4 regions of the Nonomuraea sp. NPDC049141 genome follow, and region 1 is predicted to be linked to each of the others. Evidence: riboswitches for the same ligand, from Rfam matches in the RefSeq annotation. Region 1 holds a riboswitch; each other region holds the start of a gene.
What was found. A riboswitch is a leader RNA that binds a small molecule or an ion and turns the genes downstream of it on or off. The one in region 1 is predicted to bind cobalamin.
Positions count from the first base shown of each region.

Region 1 (4,996 bases):
AGCATCAACATGCTCACGAGCAGCCCATGACACCACCGACCCCGCCCTAACTGAACGGCGTTGCTCCTAGAAGCGCTCCCGAGCTTTTCGTGACTTTTCGTGATCTCCGGTAGTGAGTGCCCGATGTGTGACGATGGGTTAAGTGTCGGTGACGTGGGGTAGTTGCTGGGGTGCGAGGGGAGGGACCGCCATGCGCCGACGGGGGTTCTTCGCGCTCGGCCTTGGGATGATGGCCTGCGCGACAGGGTGTGGCACGGAGAGCAACCTCGGAAGCAGCGCCGTCAGCGCGGCCCGCATGCTGGGCCGGTTCGCGATCGTTCCCGGTGGCGGACGCTGGGCCCGCGTCGCCCGGGCCCTCGTCGAGGCCGCCCGCGGGGAGGGTTTCCCGGTCTCCGGCACCCCGCCCGCCACCAGGATCACCGTCACAGGGCTGCCCGCGCTGGCCGCGACCGAGCTCAACAACGGGCTGTCCCTGCTCGACACCGCCACGCCGCTGGCCAGGCTCACCGGCCAGATCGAGGTCGTGGTGGTGCCCGCCAACTCCAAGTTCGCCACCTTCGACCAGTTCGGCGCGCACCTGCTCGCCCACCCCGACCGTACGCCGCTGACGGGCGGGCCGCAGGGCGAGCCCGACCACCTGCTGTTCGGGCTGATCGCCAAGGGGCTCGGCGCCGACACCCGGCAGGTCGACTACACCGGCTTCCCCGGCAGCGCGGAGGCCACGTCGGCGCTTCTCGGCGGCAAGGCCGCGGCGGCGACCGGCACGCTCGCGGACTGGCGCAAGGCCATCGACAAGGGCTGGGTCCGGGTGCTCGCCGTCTCCAGCGCGCGCCGGGTGGACGGTGTCGAGGCGCCGAGCCTGCTGGAGTGCGGGGTGCGGCTCGACTTCGCCGACTGGTGCGCGGCGGTCGGGCCCGAGGGGATGACCGAGGACAGGAAGGACTTCGCCATCCGGCTCTGCGACGAGGTCACGGAGTCCGCCACCTGGCGGGCGGCCTGCCGCACGGAGGGCTGGACCTCGATCCCGCTCAGCGGCGACGACTTCGAACAGTGGCTCGCCTCGGAGATCGGCAGGACCAGGGCCGTGCTCCGCGATCTCGGCATGCTCGACACGGCTGACACAACATGCTGGGGTAGTTGCGAGAAGGGCCACTAGATGTAGGATCCTGGTCGTCGCTGGTTCGCCCCTCGGGGCGGAGTAAAAGGGAACCTGGTGCGATTCCGGGGCTGCCCCGCAGCGGTGAGCGGGAACGACCGCCGTCACGAGCACTGGAGAGATCCGGGAAGCGACGGCCAGTAGGAGGCCGGCCCAGTAGTGGGCAGGACCACGCCCGCGAGCCCGAAGACCTGCCGGTGACGTTGGGGGAGCCACCCGGCTCCGCCCATCGAAGTGTCCAGGGCCTCGAGGGAGGGCCGGGGGCGTCGCGGCCGAGAACTCCAGCGCCGCCGTGCTCTCGCGCGCCCTCACGAGGATGAGCTCGCGAGGAGAGAGCACGTGACGCAGACCATTGTCGATCCGCGGTCGGCCACCGCCGACCGGCGGCTGGCCATCGAGGAGGCCGCCGCCCGGGTGATCACCGACCCGGCGAACTCCCGGGTCGCCGCCCGGCTCCTGGCCGAGGAGATCGCCGACGAGGCGGCCGGGCACGGCGTGCGGACCTTCTCCGAGTCCATCGCCGCCACCCACGCCGCGGGGCTGATCCAGGACTCGCTCGCCGCGTTCGTCGGCGCCAACGCCGCCGAGCTCGACGCGCTCGTCTCCGGCGAGGCGGACGAGCGCTTCGAGTACTTCGGCCTGCGTACGGTCTACGACCGCTACCTGCTGCGTCACCCGGAGTCGCGGGCGGTGCTCGAACGGCCCCAGCACTTCCTGCTGCGCGTGGCCTGCGGGCTGTCGGAGACGGTCGCCGAGGCCGCCGAGCTCTACGCCCTCATGTCCACGCTGTCGTACCTGCCGAGCTCGCCGACGCTGTTCAACTCGGGTTCGCGCCGGCCGCAGCTGTCGTCGTGCTTCCTGCTCGACTCGCCGCGCGACGAGCTGGAGTCGATCTACGACCGCTACGGGCAGGTGGCCAGGCTGTCGAAGTACGCCGGAGGCATCGGCATCGCCTGGACCCGGGTGCGCTCGCGCGGATCCCTCATCAGGGGGACCAACGGGCATTCCAACGGCATCGTGCCCTGGCTGCGCACGCTCGACTCCTCCGTCGCCGCGGTCAACCAGGGCGGCCGTCGCAAGGGTGCGGCCTGCGTCTACCTGGAGACCTGGCACGCCGATGTCGAGGAGTTCCTGGAGCTCCGCGACAACACGGGCGAGGACGCCCGCCGTACGCACAACCTGAACCTGGCCAACTGGGTGCCGGACGAGTTCATGCGCCGGGTGGAGGCCGACGAGGTCTGGTCGCTGTTCGACCCCAAGGAGGTCCCCGACCTCACCGACCTGTACGGCGAGGCGTTCACCCGCGCCTACCGCGTCTACGAGGCCGAGGGCCGCTACACCCGGCAGTTGCCCGCCCGGACCCTGTACGGGCGGATGATGCGTACCCTCGCCCAGACCGGCAACGGCTGGATGACGTTCAAGGACGCCGCCAACCGCACCTCCAACCAGACGGCCAGGCCCGAGAACGTCATCCACCTGTCCAACCTGTGCACCGAGATCCTCGAGGTCACCAGCGACGGCGAGACGGCGGTCTGCAACCTGGGCTCGATCAACCTCGCCGCCCACCTGGTCGACGGCGGCGTCGACTGGGACCGGCTGCGCCAGACCGTCCGTACGGCCGTGCGCTTCCTGGACCGGACCATCGACCTGGGCTTCTACCCGACGCCCGAGGCCGAGGCGGCCAACAAGCGCTGGCGGCCGATCGGGCTCGGCGTGATGGGCCTGGCCGACGTGTTCTTCGCGCTCAGGCTGCCGTTCGACTCGCCCGAGGCGCTGGGTCTGTCCACGCGCGTCGCCGAGGAGATCGCCCTGGCCGCCTACGACACCTCCGCCGACCTGGCCGTCGAGCGCGGCCGGCACCCGTCGTACGCCGACACCAGGGCGGCGGGCGGCGTCCTGCACCCCGACCACTACGGCGCCGCCGGGTCGCCGCGCTGGGACGCGCTGCGCGCGAAGATCGCCACGACCGGGCTGCGCAACTCGCTGATGGTCGCCATCGCGCCGACCGCGACGATCGCCTCCATCGCCGGTTGCTACGAGTGCATCGAGCCGCAGGTGTCCAACGTGTTCAAGCGCGAGACGCTGTCGGGTGAGTTCCTCCAGGTCAACCGCTATCTGGTGGCCGATCTGCAGGCCCGTGGGCTGTGGACGCAGCGGATGCGCGACGACCTCAAGCGGGCGGACGGCTCGATCCAGGACATCCCCGGCATCCCCGACGACCTCAAGGTTCTGTACCGCACGGCCTGGGAGCTGCCGCAGAAGGCGCTCATCGACCTGGCCGGGGCCCGGCAGCCGTACATCGACCAGTCGCAGTCGCTCAACCTGTTCATGGCCAGCCCGACGATCGGGAAGCTGTCCTCGATGTACGCCTATGCCTGGAAGCAGGGCCTGAAGACCACCTACTACCTGCGCTCGCGCCCGGCCACCCGGATCGCCCAGACGACGGTCGCGGTCAACGCCGACGCCGTCGCCTGCTCCTTGGAGAACCCGGAAACCTGCGAAGCCTGCCAGTAGCCCCCTCGAACGGAGACCTCCGCAATGCTGCTCGACCCCGGCATGGACCTGACCCTGCGGCCCATGCGCTACCCGGACTTCTATGAGCGCTACCGCGCCGCCATCCGCAACACCTGGACCGTCGAGGAGGTGGACCTGCACTCCGACCTCGCCGACCTGGCCAAGATGACGCCGCAGGAGCGCCACCTGATCCACCGGCTGGTCGCCTTCTTCGCCACCGGCGACTCCATCGTGGCCAACAACCTCGTGCTCAACCTCTACCAGCACGTCAACGCCCCCGAAGCCCGCCTGTACCTCAGCAGGCAGCTGTTCGAGGAGGCCGTGCACGTGCAGTTCTACCTGACGCTGCTCGACACGTACCTGCCCGACCCGGAGGAGCGGGTCAAGGCGTTCGGCGCCGTCGAGCACATCCCGTCCATCAGGGACAAGGCGGAGTTCTGCTTCCAGTGGATCGACTCGATCAACGGGCTCCGGCGGCTGGAGACCGCGGACGAGCGGCGGCAGTTCCTGCTCAACCTGATCTGCTTCGCCGCCTGCATCGAGGGGCTCTTCTTTTACGGCGCGTTCGCCTACGTATACTGGTTCCGCTCGCGAGGCCTGCTCGGCGGGCTGGCCACCGGCACCAACTGGGTCTTCCGCGACGAGTCCATGCACATGGAGTTCGCCTTCAGTGTGGTCGACACCGTGCGGGCCGAGGAGCCCGAGCTGTTCGATGACAAGCTGGGGGAGCAGGTCATCCGCATGATAGAAGAGGCGGTCGCCGCCGAACTGGCCTTCGCCCGCGACCTGTGCGGCGACGGCATGCCCGGCATGAGCGTCGAGCAGATGCGCGAATACCTCCAATACGTCGCCGACCAGCGGCTGGCCCGGCTCGGGCTGCCCCAGAGGTACGGCACGGCCAACCCGTTCGGTTTCATGGAACTGCAGGACGTACAGGAGCTGGCCAATTTCTTCGAACGGCGGGTGTCCGCATACCAAGTGGCTGTTGAGGGCAATGTGACCTTTGATGAGGCTTTTTAAGACATTGGGGGTATGAACGTGCAGTCGCCGACCGACTGGCTCATTCTCGCCATTTCGATGGCGGGCGCCATTCTCGTGGTGGAGGTGGTCAGGCGGCTGCTGGTCAGGGCGGGCCGGAAATGGCGGCTCGCCCGGCACCTGGTGGAGCACTGCACCTGGCCGGCGTACGCGGTGGGGGTCGTGGTGGCGGCCAACCTGGTGTTCTCGCCGGGGATGCTCGGCGAGACCGTGCGCCTGCGCGAGCTCGGCGGCACGATCGACCGGGTGCTCGGCCTGGTCACCATCGCCTGTGTCACCTGGCTGATC
Region 1 covers NZ_JBEZDR010000009.1:33-5,028, forward strand. Annotated here, with positions in the region: gene AB0B91_RS26785 (tripartite tricarboxylate transporter substrate-binding protein) at 191-1,156, shown strand; cobalamin riboswitch at 1,161-1,370, shown strand; gene AB0B91_RS26790 (ribonucleoside-diphosphate reductase subunit alpha) at 1,496-3,670, shown strand; gene AB0B91_RS26795 (ribonucleotide-diphosphate reductase subunit beta) at 3,695-4,690, shown strand; gene AB0B91_RS26800 (mechanosensitive ion channel domain-containing protein) at 4,703-4,996, shown strand, end outside.

Region 2 (4,996 bases), on a different contig from region 1:
TGGGCGCGCACGTAGTTGTCCTCGGCGGGTTCGTCCAGCCCGGCGGCCAGCCGTACGGCGTCGTCGAGCATGCTCACCACGTGCGGGAAGGCGTCTCGGAAGAAGCCGCTGATGCGGACGGTCACGTCGATCCTGGGACGGCCCAGTTCGGCGAGCGGGATCGGCTCCAGTGTGGTCACCCGGCGGGACGCCTCATCCCATTCGGGGCGGATGCCGAGCAGGGCCAGCACCTCGGCCACGTCGTCGCCGGCCGTACGCATGGCGCTGGTGCCCCAGACGGACAGGCCGACCGAGCGCGGCCAGTCGCCGGTGTCGGCACGGTAGCGCTCCAGCAGCGAATCGGCCATGGCCTGGCCCGTCTCCCAGGCGAGCCTGCTGGGCACCGCGCGCGGATCGACGGAGTAGAAGTTGCGCCCCGTCGGCAGAACGTTGATGAGCCCGCGCAGCGGGGAGCCGCTCGGCCCGGCCGGGACGTATCCGCCGTCCAGCGCGTGCAGGAGGTGGTCGAGCTCATCGGTGGTACGGGCCAGCCGGGGGACCACCTCGGTGGCGGCGAAGGTGAGGATACGCGTCACGAGCTCCAGCCGCCCCATGGGGTGGTCAGCCTCAGCCGTCGTGAGGATCGTGCGGGCGATCTCCGGCGCCGCGTCCGGTGCCCAATCCCGTGCCTCCATCGCCTCCACCAGGGCGCGGGCGGTCGACTCGGCGGTTTCCACGCTGGTCAGGCTCGCCGTGCCGTCCTCGGCCAGGCCGAGCGCCTCCCGCAACCCGGGCAAGGTCTCCCTGCCCGCCCACATCTGCCTGGCCCGCAGCATCGCGAGCACCAGGTCCACCCGGACCTGTCCCTCGGGCGCCTGGCCGAGCACGTGCAGGCCGTCACGGATCTGCGCGTCCTTCACCTCGCACAGCCAGCCGTCCACGTGCAGGATGAAGTCGTCGAACTCGGTGTCGTGCGGCCGATCGGCCAACCCCAGATCGTGGTCCAGCCGGGCGGCCTGGATGAGCGTCCAGATCTGCGCCCTGATCGCGGGCAGCTTGGCCGGGTCCATCGCCGCGATCGAGGCGTGTTCGTCGAGGAGCTGTTCCAGCCGGGCGATGTCGCCGTACGTCTCGGCGCGGGCCATCGGCGGCACCATGTGGTCCACCAGCACCGCGTGCGCCCGCCGCTTGGCCTGCGTACCCTCGCCCGGGTCGTTCACCAGGAACGGGTACACGAGCGGCAGATCACCCAGCGCCGCGTCCGTGCCGCACGAGGCGGACATGCCGGCCGACTTGCCCGGCAGCCACTCCAGGTTGCCGTGCTTGCCCACGTGCACCATCGCGTGCGCGCCGAACTCCTTCGACAGCCAGCGGTACGCGGCCAGGTAGTGGTGGCTGGGCGGCAGGTCGGGGTCGTGGTAGATGGCGATCGGGTTCTCGCCGAATCCGCGCGGCGGTTGCACCATCACCACCACGTTGCCCGCCCGCAGCGCGGCCAGCACGATGTCGCCCTCGTGCACGAACAGCTCGCCCGGTGGCGGGCCCCAATGGCGTTCCATGTCCGCGCGCAGGTCGCCGGGCAGCGTGCGGTACCACTGCCCGTAGGACTCCGCGGAGATGCGCACGGGGTTGCCCGCGAGATGCTCCTCGGTCAGCCAGTCCTGGTCCTGGCCGCCCGCGGCGATCAGCGCGTGGATCAGCGCGTCGCCGTCCTGCTCGGCCACGCCGGGAAAGCCGTCCCCCAGGTCGTAGCCCGCCTCGGCGAGTCTGGCGAGCAGTCGCACCGTGCTGGCGGGGGTGTCCAGGCCGACCGCGTTGCCGACCCTGGAGTGCTTGGTCGGGTACGCCGACAGCATCACGACCAGGCGGCGCCCGGCGGGCGGGGTGTGCCTGAGCAGACCGTGCCGTACGGCGAGACCGGCGACCCGGGCGGCCCGCTCGGCGTCGGCGACGTAGACCGTCAGCCCGTCCTCGTCGATCTCCTTGAACGAGAACGGCACCGTGATGATCCGCCCGTCGAACTCCGGGATCGCCACCTGGGAGGCGGCGTCGAGCGGAGACAGACCGTCGTCGTTCTCCTCCCACGCCTGCCTGCTGGTCGTCAGGCAGAGCCCCTGCAGGATCGGCACGTCCAGCTCGGCCAGCGCGCCCACGTCCCACGCCTCGTCGTCGCCGCCGGCGCCCGCGGTGGCCGGGCGGGAGCCGCCCGCGGCCAGTACGGTCACCACCAGCGCGTCGGCGGTACGCAGGAGGTCGAGCAGACCGGCCTCCGCGGTGCGGAGTGAGGAGCAGAAGATGGGCAGCGCCCGGCCGCCCTTGTCCTCGACCGCCTGGCAGAGGGTCTCGACGAACGCGGTGTTGCCCGCCACGTGATGCGCCCGGTAGTAGAGCACGCCGACCACCGGCCCGCTCTCGCTCCGCGCGGTGCGCTCCAGGCGGCCCCAGGTGGGCGTGGGCTCGGGCCGGGCGAACCCGCGGCCGGTCAGCAGAACGGTGTCGGACAGGAAGGCGTGCAGTTCGGTGAGGTTGGCGGGCCCGCCGTGCGCCAGGTACGCGTGCGCCTCCGCGCAGACGCCACCGCTGACCGTGGACAGCTCCATCAGCTCGGCGTCTGGGGCCTGCTCGCCACCGAGCACCACCACCGGGCGCGGTCCCGCCAGCAGGTGGTCCAGCCCTTCCTCCCAGGCCCGGCGCCCGCCCAGCAGTCGTACCACGACCAGGTCGACACCCTCCAGCAGGGCGGGCAGGTCCTCGGCCGCCAGCCTGGCGGGGTTGCCCAGGCGGTAGGCGGCGCCGCCGGCACGAGCGCTCAGCAGGTCGGTGTCGGAAGTCGAGAGCAGCAGGACGGTATGGCTGTCGCCGAGCACGGCGTAGTCCTCCCTCGGGGTCCTCGCCCCAGTAGCGGGTGTCACGACGGCAGGAGTCTCCTGGCTCCCGGATCAGCGCTCGCCCCGGCCTTCCCATCCGTCGCCGGACAGTGGCCTTCGTGGGGTTCGCTCCCCGGTCACAGTGGCGGGACCGCGCCGGTTTCGCACCGGCTTCCTCCCTTTGCCATCGCCTCCCGATCAGACCACGGCAGGGGCGACCACCGCAAGAAACTGGCGTTACCATCCTCTTCGTGTCCATAGCCGACTTTTCCGGACGTGTGCGCCCCGACGCCTGTCCGGGGGCGCTACAGGTGCACGAGGCCGCCGACGGCCCGCTTGCTCGGGTCCGCCTGCCCGGCGGCGCGGTGTCGGCCGCCCAGCTTCGCGAGCTGGCCGCCTGCGCCACCGACCTGGGCTCCGGGGTGATCGAGCTGACGTCCCGGGCGAACGTCCAGGTGCGCGGCCTGCGCTCGGCCACCGCCTTCGCCGAGCGGATGGCCTTTGTTGGGTTGCTGCCGTCGGCCGCGCACGAGCGGGTACGCAACATCGTCGCCTCGCCCCTGAGCGGACGCGGACCCGCGGGCCTGCTCGACACGCAGCCGCTGGTGGAGGCGCTGGACCAGGCGCTGTGCGCGTGTCTCCGGCTGGCCGGGCTGCCGGGACGGTTCCTGCTCGCGCTGGACGACGGGAGTGGCGACGTGGTGGGGCTCGGCGCGGACGTCACGTTCGTTGGGGGCACCGGCCGGCTGCTTCTGGCGGGGAGGGACTCCGGGCTCTCCTTGCGTGGGGAGGCGGCCGTGTCCTACATGATCGCCGCAGCCGAGGCGTTCCTCGACGAACGGGAGAGCGCCTCCGCGCTTGATACCGAGGTCCGGCAGGAGAGCGCCTCCGTGCGCGATGGTGAAGCCCAGCGTGACCGCACCGCGTGGCGGATCGGGGAGCTGGAAGACGGCGCCGCCAGGATCGCCGCCCGGCTGGGCGGCGTCGCGGTCGACAGCCCGCCGTTCGCTCCGGAGACACGGGGTGCGGGGCTCACCGAGCAGCGGGACGGGCGCGTGGCGCTGGAGGCGGTGGTTCCGCTCGGCCGGTTGACCGCCGCCCAGGCCCGCGCGATCGCCGCCGCCGCCGAATCCGGCGTCGCCGTGCGGCTGACGCCGTGGCGGACCGTGGTGCTCCTCGATCTGCCGCCATCCCACGCCGACCACGTGGCGCGGGCACTCGACGCCGCCGGGCTGGTGACCGATCCGGCGTCGCCCTGGGTGGGCGTGACCGCCTGTACCGGCCGCCCCGGCTGTGCGAAGGCGCTGGCCGACGTACGGGAGGACGCGCGGCGCTGGGTGGCGGACCGCGATGGCCCCACGGCCATGCCCGTGCACTGGGCCGGTTGTGAGCGGCGTTGCGGGCTGCCCCGGGGGCCGGTCATCCAAATGGTCGCCACAGCCGACGGATACGTCGCCGCAACCGACGGGCACGTCACCACAACCGACTGATACGCCGCCACAACCGACGGAGACCAGGAAAGGCAGCAGTGACCGACTACATCCGTGACGGCGCCGAGATCTACCGGCGGTCGTTCGCCACCATCCGTGCCGAGACGGACCTCAGCGGGATCCCGCCCGAGGTGGCCCAGGTGGTGGTGCGGATGATCCACGCCTGCGGCATGACCGACCTGGTGAACGACGTGGACTGGTCACCCTCGGTCGTCACGCGGGCCCGTGCGGCGCTGCGCGGCGGCGCTCCCGTGCTCTGTGACGCCATGATGGTCGCCTCCGGCGTGACCAGGCGCAGGCTGCCCGCGGGCAACGAGGTGCTGTGCACCCTCGGCGCTCCGGGGGTGGCCGAGCTGGCCGAGCGGCTCGGCACCACCCGCAGCGCCGCGGCGCTCGAACTCTGGCGCGACCGGCTCGACGGCGCCGTGGTGGCCATCGGTAACGCGCCGACGGCCCTGTTCCGGCTGCTCGAACTGGTCGCGGAAGGGGCGGGCAGGCCCGCGGCGGTGCTCGGCATCCCCGTGGGGTTCATCGGCGCGGCCGAGTCCAAGCGGGCGCTGGCCGAGAGCGGCCTCGAATACCTGGTGGTGCACGGCCGTCGCGGCGGCAGTGCGATGACGGCGGCGGCGGTCAACGCCATCGCGAGCGAAGCGGAGTGAT
Region 2 covers NZ_JBEZDR010000003.1:367,974-372,969, reverse strand. Annotated here, with positions in the region: gene cobN (cobaltochelatase subunit CobN) at 1-2,846, opposite strand, end outside; cobalamin riboswitch at 2,877-3,084, opposite strand; gene cobG (precorrin-3B synthase) at 3,098-4,336, shown strand; gene AB0B91_RS10350 (precorrin-8X methylmutase) at 4,375-4,995, shown strand.
Region 2: it holds a riboswitch for cobalamin, as region 1 does, so the genes downstream of both, cobN (cobaltochelatase subunit CobN) here and AB0B91_RS26790 (ribonucleoside-diphosphate reductase subunit alpha) in region 1, are expected to answer to the same signal.

Region 3 (4,996 bases), on a different contig from region 1:
GGTGTCGAAGGCGTTCACGCCACGGGCGGTCTCGGCCATGGAGCAGCACTTCCGGCAGCTCAACGAGGACCTGCTCGACCGCGTGGCGCCGAAGGGCGCGGCCGACTTCGTCTCCGAGATCGGGCATGAGCCGTCGGTCAAGCTGACCGCCCGGTTCATCGGGGTGCCCGAGGCGGACGAGGCGTTCGTGCAGGCGCACGTGAAGGACTGGTTCCAGCTCTTCCTGTCGCCGCAGCCGCCCGACCGGCAGCTCGAACTCGCCGACAGTTTCCTGGCCTATCTGGACTTCGTGGATCGGCTGGTCGCGTCCCGTGCCAAGGAGCCGCGCGACGACTTCACCTCGCTCATGACCTCGCTGATCGGCTCCGAGCTCAGCCACCGCGAGGTGGTGGAGCTGATCTCCACGATCCTGCTCGGCGGCAACGACACCGTCCCGAACCAGCTCGCCAACAGCGTCCTGCGCCTGCTGCGCGAGGACGCCTGGCCGGTCCCGCCGCCGCTGATCCAGAACGCGGTCGAGGAGTGCATGCGCATCGACGGCGCCGCTCTCGGATCGTTCCGGTACGCCACGACGGATATTTCGCTACATGACGTGATAATTCCGGAAAAGTCGTTGGTGCTGCTCTCCATCGACTCCGCCGCCCACGACGAGACCGTCTTCCCCGACCCGGAGCGGTTCGTCATCGACCGGCCCAACGCCGACGCCCACATGGTGTTCGGCTACGGCATCCACTTCTGCGTGGGCGCCGCGCTCGGCCGGCTGCAACTCCGCACCGCGCTCGACGTGCTCGGCCGCCGCCTGCCCGGCCTCAGGCTCGCGGACGAGCCCATCGTCTACCGCAAGTCGATCGTGGGACGGGGACTGACGGCCCTGAGGGTGACGTGGTGAGCGCCGCGCCGGGCCGGTTCGACGGGCGGGTCGCCCTGGTGACGGGCGCGGGTTCGGGCATCGGCGCGGCGTGCGCGGCGCGCCTGGCCGCCGAGGGCGCCTGCGTGGGCGTCCTGGACGTGCACGCGGCCGGCGCCAAGTCGGTCGCCACCACGATCCGCGCCAGAGGCGGCACGGCCACGGCGCTCACCTGCGACGTGTCGGACGAGAAGCAGGTGGCCGGGGCGATCGGCGACCTGATTGCCTCGTTCGGCCGCCTGGACGTCGTCCACTCGAACGCGGCCGCGCTCGGCCCCGGCACCTACGGCCGCGACCAGGACCTCGAGTCGCTCGACGTGGAGGTCTGGGACCGCACGATGGCGGTGAACCTGCGCGGCGCCCTGCTCATGGTCAAGCACGCGGCCCCCGTGATGGCCGACGGTGGCGCCTTCGTCCTCACCTCGTCGGTCTCGGGCCTGCTGGGCGACGTGGCGCACGTCGCCTACGGCACCTCCAAGGCGGCGCTGACCGGTTTCGTGCGCTACGTGGCCACCAAGTACGGCTCGCGCGGCATTCGCTGCAACGCCGTCGCCCCCGCCCTGGTCCTGACCGACGTGGCCGCGCAGGCCCTCGGCCGGGACCGGCTGGCCGACAAGGCGGCCGAGCGCCTGCTGCCCTGGGCCTGCACCCCGGAGGACGTGGCCGACCTCGTCGCCTTCCTCGCCTCGGGCGAGTCGCGGTGCATCACGGGACAGACCATCGTCATCGACTCCGGCACCCTCGCCCACCGCCCCGAGCATGCCCTGCGCCAATGGCGCGACGCCGCTGAATGACTCTAGGGTTCTTCAAGCGGATCAAAGGGGGATGTATGGAACCGGTGTCGGTCGGGTTGATCGGAGCGGGGCCGTGGGCGGAGCGCGCTCACGCGCCGATGCTGGTCAAGAGCCCGTATCTCCGTTTCGCCGGGGTATGGGCGCGCCGTCCGGAGGCCGCCGCCGGGCTGGGGGCGCCGGTGTTCGAGCGGATCGAGGAGCTGTTCGACGCGTGCGAGGCCGTGGCGTTCTGCGTGCCGCCGGGCGTACAGGCCGAGTTGGGGGTGCGCGCGGCGCGGGCCGGGAAGGCGCTGCTGCTGGAGAAGCCGCTCGCCGACTCACTGGAGAACGCGCGGCGCCTCGCGGACGCCGTGCGCGAGGCCGGGGTGGCCTCGCAGCTCGTCCTCACCATGCGCTACACCACGCAGGTCAGAGAGTTTCTGGCACGCTGCGCCGGCATCGAGGCGTTCGGCGGCCACGCCGCGAACATCTCCAACGTCCTGCTGGGCGGCCACCCCTTCGGCACCCCGTGGCGGCTCCAGCGCGGCGCGCTCCTGGACGTCGGGCCGCACGTGATCGACCTGCTCGACGCCGCGCTCGGCCCGGTGACCGGCGTACGCGCGCACGGGAACCCGCTCGGCTGGACCGGCCTGCTGCTCGACCACGAGGGCGGCGCGGTCAGCGAGGCGTCGCTGAGCATGGCCGCCGCCGGCGACCTGCCGCCGTCGAGCATCGCGGTGTACGGCAGAACGGGCAACGCGGTGCTGCTGCCCGGCGACGACGATCCGTTCGCGACCATCGCCGAGGAGTTCGCGCGGACCGTACGCCAGGGCGGCGGACACCCGCTGGACGCGGCCCACGGTCTCCGGCTGCAGCGGATCATCGCCGAGGCGGAGACCCAGTTGGCCACCCCTTGACTTAGCGTCCATCCGGAGCATTGATAGCGTCTGTCCGACGCGCAGAGTTGCAGCGAAGTCCGGTGCGAGTCCGGCGCTGTCCCGCAACTGTCATAGCCAGGTCGCCTGCCTCCGCGCTGACGTCATCAACCCTCGTGGAAAAGGGTGATCCGTCGCTCTCAGCGGGTCTCTCGGTTCCGACAGTGTGAAAGGACTTCTCGTGAGGCCCGTACGCACGGCCTTCGCGGGCGCGCTGCTGGGAACGCTCGTTCTGACCGGATGCGGCCAGAACAGCACTACCACCACCCCGTCACCCGCGAGCTCAACCGGCTCGACCGGCTCCACCGCCTACCCCGTAACGGTCGAGGCGGCCAACGGCAAGGTCACCATCGCCAAGAAGCCGGAGCGGATCGTCTCGCTCTCCGCCAGCCACACCGAGACGCTCTTCGCCATCGGCGCGGGCCCCCAGGTCATCGCGGTGGACGACCAGTCCAACTACCCGGCCGGCGTCCCCAAGACCGACCTGTCCGGCTTCAAGCCGAACGTCGAGGCCATCGTCGCCCAGAAGCCCGACCTGGTCGTCGTCTCCAACGACATCGACAAGGTGGTCGCCGAGCTGGGCAAGCTGAACGTGCCGGTCCTCCTGGAACCGGCCGCCACCAAGCTCGACGAGGCGTACGACGAGATCACCGACCTCGGCGCCGCCACCGGCAACACCGACAAGGCCGGACAAGTCGTGACAGGCATGAAGACGGCCCTGGACAAGCTCGCGGCGAACGCCCCCAAGGACAAAAAGCTCACCTACTACCACGAACTCGACCAGACCCCCTACGCGGCGACGTCGAGCACGTTCATCGGGCAGATTTACGGGATGTTCGGCCTCACCAACATCGCCGACAAGGCGCCGGACCCGGCGGGCGGTTATCCCAAGCTGTCGGCGGAGTTCGTCGCCCAGGCCGACCCCGACCTGATCTTCCTGGCGGACGTGAAGTGCTGCCAGCAGAGCAAGGACACGCTGGCCAAGCGGCCCGGCTGGAAGGGACTGTCGGCCATCAAGAGCGACCAGGTGATCCAGCTCGACGACGACCTCGCCTCGCGCTGGGGCCCGCGGGTCGTCGACCTGGCCCAGTCCATCAGTGACGCGGTCGCCAAGGCGGCCACCCGCTAGTGAGGTCCAGCCTGATGTGGACGGTGGGTGCGCTGGGCGTGCTCGCCGTCTCCATGGTGGCCGGGCTGCTCGGCGGGGCCGCCGACATCTCGCCGTGGCAGGTGGTGCTCCAGGCGGTCGACTGGCTGCCGTACGTGCACGTGGACTCGGGGCTGGCGCCCGTGGAACAGGGGCTGCTGTTCGAGCTGCGGCTGCCCAGAGTGCTGGTGGCGGCCGTGGTCGGCGGGCTGCTGGCCATCGCGGGGGCCGGCTACCAGGGGGTGTTCCGCAACCCGCTGGCCGACCCGTACCTGCTCGGCGCCGCCGCCGGCGCCGGGCTGACCACCACCGTGGTCATCGTGCTCGTGCCGACCCCCGTGGTCGGCATTCCGGTGGCCGCCTTCGTGGGGGCCGTGGGCGGGGTGTTCCTGGCGTACGTGCTCGGGAACACCGCCGGGCGCGCGGGCGGCACCGCCACGCTGGTGCTCGCCGGGGTGGCCGTCACCTCGTTCCTGACCGCGATCCAGACGTTCATCCAGCAGTTCAAGGTCGAGGAGCTGCAGCGCATCTACTCGTGGATCCTGGGCGACGTGGGCGGCGGGTGGGACCAGTTCTGGCTGGTGCTGCCGTACGCCGTCGTCTCTTCGGTGCTGCTGCTCGCGCACGGGCGGATGCTCGACGTGCTCTCGGTGGGGGACGAGGAGGCCACCAGCCTGGGCGTGCGGGCCGGTCGGGTACGGCTGGCGGTCCTGCTGGCCGCGTCCCTGGCCACCGCGGCGGCCGTGGCGGTGAGCGGTCTCATCGGGTTCGTCGGCATTGTCATCCCGCACGTGGTCAGGCGGCTGGCGGGCGGCTCGTACCGGATCGTGCTGCCGCTGTCGCTGATCGGCGGCGCCGCCTTCCTCGTGCTCGCCGACCTGATCGCGCGCACCGTCATCGCCCCCGCCGAGCTGCCCATCGGGGTGGTCACCATGTTCGTCGGCGCGCCGTTCTTCGTGGCCATCCTGCGCATGACCCGGCAGACCGCCACATGACCGGCACTTCTGACCGGGCGGATGGTCACCCGACCGGCACCACTGACCAGGCGGACGGTCACCCGACCGGTACCACTGACTCGGCAGCGGCCCTGCCGGGGCGGATGATCGAGACCAGCGCTCTCTCGGTACGGCTCGGCGAGCGCGAGGTGCTCACCGACGTCGATCTGTCGGTCCGGCGCGGCGAATGGCTGGCGATCATCGGCCCGAACGGCGCCGGAAAGTCCACCCTGCTCAAG
Region 3 covers NZ_JBEZDR010000003.1:667,632-672,627, forward strand. Annotated here, with positions in the region: gene AB0B91_RS11505 (cytochrome P450) at 1-889, shown strand, start outside; gene AB0B91_RS11510 (SDR family NAD(P)-dependent oxidoreductase) at 886-1,701, shown strand; gene AB0B91_RS11515 (Gfo/Idh/MocA family oxidoreductase) at 1,737-2,597, shown strand; cobalamin riboswitch at 2,605-2,725, shown strand; gene AB0B91_RS11520 (ABC transporter substrate-binding protein) at 2,797-3,744, shown strand; gene AB0B91_RS11525 (iron ABC transporter permease) at 3,759-4,757, shown strand; gene AB0B91_RS11530 (ABC transporter ATP-binding protein) at 4,754-4,996, shown strand, end outside.
Region 3: it holds a riboswitch for cobalamin, as region 1 does, so the genes downstream of both, AB0B91_RS11520 (ABC transporter substrate-binding protein) here and AB0B91_RS26790 (ribonucleoside-diphosphate reductase subunit alpha) in region 1, are expected to answer to the same signal.

Region 4 (4,996 bases), on a different contig from region 1:
CCTGCGTACGCGCGGCCGGCTGGTGGGCGCTGGCCTGGGCGGTCTGCGCGCTGATGACCTACCTGCTGACGCTGTCGAACATCCTCAGCATGCCGGCGAACGAGGTGCTCGGCGACTTCACCCTGTTGAACTTCGGCACCACCCTCCCCCAGACGCAGGCCATGCTCGTCGTGACGTGCACGGCCACGGTCGTGGTGCTCGCCTCCTCCCGGATGAAGGAGGCCGGCCTGCCCCGGTGGACGGGGGTCGCCTTGCTGGTGACCGCCGGGTTCGGCCTGCTTCCTCCGGTCTACGTCGGCCACGCCGCGTCGGCCGGAGATCACGACATCGCGGTCTCCGCGCTCATGACGCATCTGCTCGCGGCGGCCGTCTGGGTCGGCGGGCTGGCGGCCGTGCTGGTCCACTTCCGGAATTCGGACCGGCTCGCGAGCGTCGTGGCCAGGTTCAGCACGCTGGCCCTGTGCTGCTTCGTCGCGGTGACGGTGTCCGGCGTGGCCGGCGCCTGGGTCCGGATGGACTCGGTGCCGCAACTGTGGACGACCCGGTACGGTCTGCTCGTCCTGGGCAAGGTGACGGCGCTGGTCGCCCTGGGCGTGTTCGGGATGATCCACCGCCGCCGCACCATCGCCGCGATCGCCGAACGTACGACACGAGGCACCTTCACCCGGCTGGCCACCGGCGAGTTGATGGTGATGGCCGCGGCCACGGGACTGGCCGCCGGCCTGTCGCGCTCCGCGCCACCCGCCAGCGGCGGCCACAACGACCTGCTGGGCTACGACCTGGCGCCATACTCGATCGGCGCGCTGATCACCGAGATCCGGCTCAACCCGCTGGTCCTGCTCGCCCTGGCGCTTCCGGCCGCCGGTTATCTGGCCGGGGTGCGCAGGCTGGCCCGTACCGGCGACCCGTGGCCGGTGGGCCGTACGCTCGCCTGGTTCGCCGGGCTGGCGGTGCTGGCGGCGGTGCTCGTGGGCGGCGTGAGCGGCTACGCGCGGGCGATGCCGTCGGCGCACGCCCTGCAGTACACGGTGCTCAACGTCATCGGGCCGCTGCTGCTGGCCTTCGGGGCGCCGCTGACCCTGACCGCGCGGGCCATCACCCCCGGATCGCAGTACGGCGACCTCGCCTCGGCGCTCCTGCGCAGCCGCCTGGCCGCGCGGCTCACTCATCCGATCGCCGCCCTGGCCCTTTACGTGCTGCCGGTCGTCGTCCTGTACGGCACCGGCTGGCTGGCCTGGTCGGCCGCCAACCAGGCGGTCCACCTGCTCACCCAGGTGCTGTTCTTCGGCACCGGGCTGCTGTGCTGCTGGCTGCTGGCCGGGGTCGATCCCCTGCCGCGGCCGATCACGCGGCGGGATCGCGCGTGGGTGCTCGCGGCTGTCGTCGCGGTACAGGTGGTGGTCGGCCTGTTCCTGCTGGCCGGGCCGGTGCTGGGCCAGGAGTGGTTCTCGCAGGTGGCTCCGCGCGGCGTGGCGAGTGTGGCGGCCGACCAGGGGCTGGCCGGCCTGGTGTACCTGGTCCTGCCCGTGCCTGCTCTCGCCGCGCTGGCCGTACGGCTGACCCGGTCGCGGAAGACCGCACTCAAGCTTGTCGCCCGCGTGGACGTGCCGGTGTGAGCTCTGTGAGCTGCGCGTTCATGGTGTGCGTGTTGACGCGAACGGGATGAAGGGATACGTTCCGGTAGATTTCACGATTGGCCAAGGGAAATCCGGTGAGAAGCCGGTGCGGACGCGCCACTGTATCCGGGACGTAGATCCCGGGAGCCAGGTCGCTTGGCCACCGTGACCTCGTTTGTTGGGACGCGTCATCCCTGAGGAGGCACTATGAGTGGCCTGACCACTCCCACGTCCGTTCCCTTCCCCCGCCTGCGCCCATGGCTGCTGGCCGTACCCCTGCTCCTGTTGGTGGCCTATCTGGTCCTGATGGACAACGGAGCGATCTCACAGACCGGCAACTACCTCCACGAACTCATGCACGACGGGCGGCACCTGCTCGGCGTGCCGTGCCACTAGGGGTCGGCGTGGTGCGCACCCTGCTGGTCAGGGGGCTGCTTCTGGGCCTGCTGGCCGGGCTGATCGCCGGTGGTTTCGCGTTCGCCTTCGGCGAGCCGAGTGTGGACAGCGCGATCGCCCTGGAGGAAGCCGCCCAGCCGCCCGCGGCCGAGGCGGCCGGTCACGATCATGGAGAGGAGGCGGTGGTCAGCAGACCCGGCCAGAAAGCCGGGCTGTTCCTGGCCACCGGGTTGTACGGGCTGGCCGTGGGCGGAGTGTTCGCCCTGGTGTTCGCGGGGTTGCGGGGGCGGGTCGGCCCTCGCTCCGAGGGCGGGCTCGCGCTGGCCGCCGCGGCCACCGCTTTCGTGGCCATCATTCTCCTTCCATTCCTGAAATATCCCGCCAACCCACCAGCGGTCGGCGATCCGGAGACGATCAACAGCCGCACCCTGCTCTACGTGATCATGATCGGGGTCGGGCTGGCCTCGACCGCGATCGCGGTGGCGAGTGGGCGGCGGACGCAGGGCGGGCCGTGGGCACGCTGGCTCGTCACGGTGGTGACGTTCCTGGTGCCGGTGATCGCCGCCTGGGCGCTGCTGCCCGCGGTCAACGAGGTACCCGCGAACTTCCCCGCGACCTTGCTGTGGGAGTTCAGGCTCGCGTCGCTGGGTACGCAACTGGTCTTCTGGACCGCTTTCGGCGTGCTCTTCGGCTGGGCCTGCGATCGAGCGGCCCGCCGCCCGGCCGCGGTTCCCGTCGCGGTGCCCACACCGAGCTGAGAGAGGTGCTGTTCGTACGGCAGGCCGGCACGCCGGGAACGCGGTCGGCCTGCTTCCCCATGGACGAGAACGCCGACCCGTCGAGCCTGGCCAGAGCCGCCGCCCTGGCCAGGGCCAGATCCTGGACGGGTCTCGCGCTGGTGGCCCCGGCCAGGGCCGCCGATCAGACCGCCACCGCCATGGGACTGCGGCCGTCGGTGGTCCAGGCTCTCGCGGAGGCCGATCACGGCAGTTGGCGCGGCCTGCCGTACGCGAAGGTCGCGGAGGCCGAGCCGGACGCCCTGGCGAGCTGGCTCGCCGACCCGCACGCCACGCCCCACGGCGGGGAGAGCCTGGCCGCGCTGGCGGCCCGCGTCGCGGCCTGGCTCGACGCGGAACGCCGGTCCCCCGCCGTCGTGATCTGCGACGTGGGGGTGATCAGGGCCGCCCTCGGTCACGCGTTAGGGCTGAACCCCCTGGTCACCACCCGCTTCGACCTGGCGCCGCTGTCCACCACCGAACTGTCCAGCACACGCGGCGGCTGGCGCGTCGCGCATGTCAACCGGAAGGCCACCCTTTGATCGTCACCTACCCGTTCAGCGCCGTCGTCGGGCTCGCGGACCTGAAGCTGGCGCTGGTGCTCAACGCCGTCTCGCCGCGCGTGGGCGGCGTGCTCGTACGCGGCGAGAAGGGCACCGCCAAGTCCACCATCGTCCGCGCGCTGGCCGCCCAGCTCCCGCCCGTGGACGTCGTGGCGGGCTGCCGCTTCGCCTGCGATCCCGCCGCACCGGGCGACGAGTGCCCCGACGGGCCGCACGAGCCGGGCGAGCAGTGGCTACGCCGCCCCGCCTCGCTGGTGGAGCTGCCCGTCGGCGCCTCCGAGGACCGCCTGGCCGGCTCGCTCGACGTGGAGCGGGCGCTGACCGAGGGCGTGAAGGCGTTCGAGCCCGGCCTGCTGGCCGCCGCGCACCGCGGCGTGCTCTACGTGGACGAGGTGAACCTGCTCCACGACCATCTGGTGGACCTGCTGCTGGACGCGGCCGCCCTCGGGATCTGCTACGTCGAACGCGAGTCGGTGTCGGTACGGCACGCGGCCCGCTTCCTCCTGGTCGGCACCATGAACCCGGAGGAGGGCGAACTACGGCCGCAACTCCTCGACCGCTTCGGCCTGACGGTGGAGGTGAAGGCGTCCCGCGACCCCGCCGAACGGGCCGAGGTGGTACGGCGGCGCCTGGCCTTCGACGCCGATCCCGGCGCCTTCGCCGCCCGGTGGACGGCGGAGGAGTCTGCCCTGGCCGAACGGATCGCCCAGGCCAGGGCCAGGGTGCCCGGGGTGCGGCTGCCCGATGTCCGGCTCACGCAGATCGCCACGGTGTGCGCCGCGTTCGAGGTGGACGGCCTCCGCGCCGACCTGGTCACGGCCAACGCCGCCATCGCGCACGCCGCCTGGCAGGGCAGAGACGTCGTGACGACCGAGGACGTACGTGCCGCCGCCCGTTTGTCGCTGCCGCACCGGCGGCGGCGTGACCCGTTCGACGCGCCTGGTCTGGACGAGTCGCTGCTGGAGGACCTGCTGGCCCGGACGGGAGGAGACGACCCTCCCGACGGCTCCGACGATCCCGGAGGCGCCGACGGCCCTGGCGATCTTGGGGGTCCCGACGATCCCGGTGGTGCCGGAAGTCCTGGAGGTGCCGGTGGAGCCGACGATCGCGCGGCCTCCGGCGATCCTGCGGCCTCCGGCCCTGGCCGCCCGGACGGCGGGCCCGGAGACGCCGTGCCCGGCGGCCCGGCGGATGCGCACCTCCAGGACCCGGCGGGCTCGGCCGAGGAGCGACCCGGAGGCCCCAGCCGGGGCGCGTCCGGGGGCTCGGGTCAGGACGGGTCCGAGGATCCGGCGTCCTCAGCGGCGACGCCCGGAGGCGGCCAGGTGGCGGTGGTCGCGGAGCCGTACCGGGTGCCGCTGTTGAAGGTGCCGGGACTGGGCGAAGGCGTGGCGGGGCGGCGCTCGCGGGCACGGACGTCGCACGGCCGCGCCACCGGCTCGCGGTCGCCCGCCGGACGGGTCCGCGACCTCCACCTGCCGGCGACCATGCTGGCCGCGGCGCCGTACCAGAAAGAACGCGGACGCACCGGACCCGGCCTGCTGCTCCGCGAGGGCGACCTGCGCGAGGTCGTGCGCGAGGGCAGGGAGGGCAACCTCGTGCTGTTCGTGGTGGACGCGAGCGGCTCGATGGCCGCCCGCAAGCG
Region 4 covers NZ_JBEZDR010000003.1:376,304-381,299, reverse strand. Annotated here, with positions in the region: gene AB0B91_RS10395 (cytochrome c oxidase assembly protein) at 1-1,616, shown strand, start outside; adenosylcobalamin (AdoCbl) riboswitch at 1,675-1,823, shown strand; gene AB0B91_RS10390 (CbtB domain-containing protein) at 1,824-2,012, shown strand; gene AB0B91_RS10385 (CbtA family protein) at 2,021-2,770, shown strand; gene AB0B91_RS10380 (histidine phosphatase family protein) at 2,776-3,330, shown strand; gene AB0B91_RS10375 (magnesium chelatase subunit D family protein) at 3,327-4,996, shown strand, end outside.
Region 4: it holds a riboswitch for cobalamin, as region 1 does, so the genes downstream of both, AB0B91_RS10390 (CbtB domain-containing protein) here and AB0B91_RS26790 (ribonucleoside-diphosphate reductase subunit alpha) in region 1, are expected to answer to the same signal.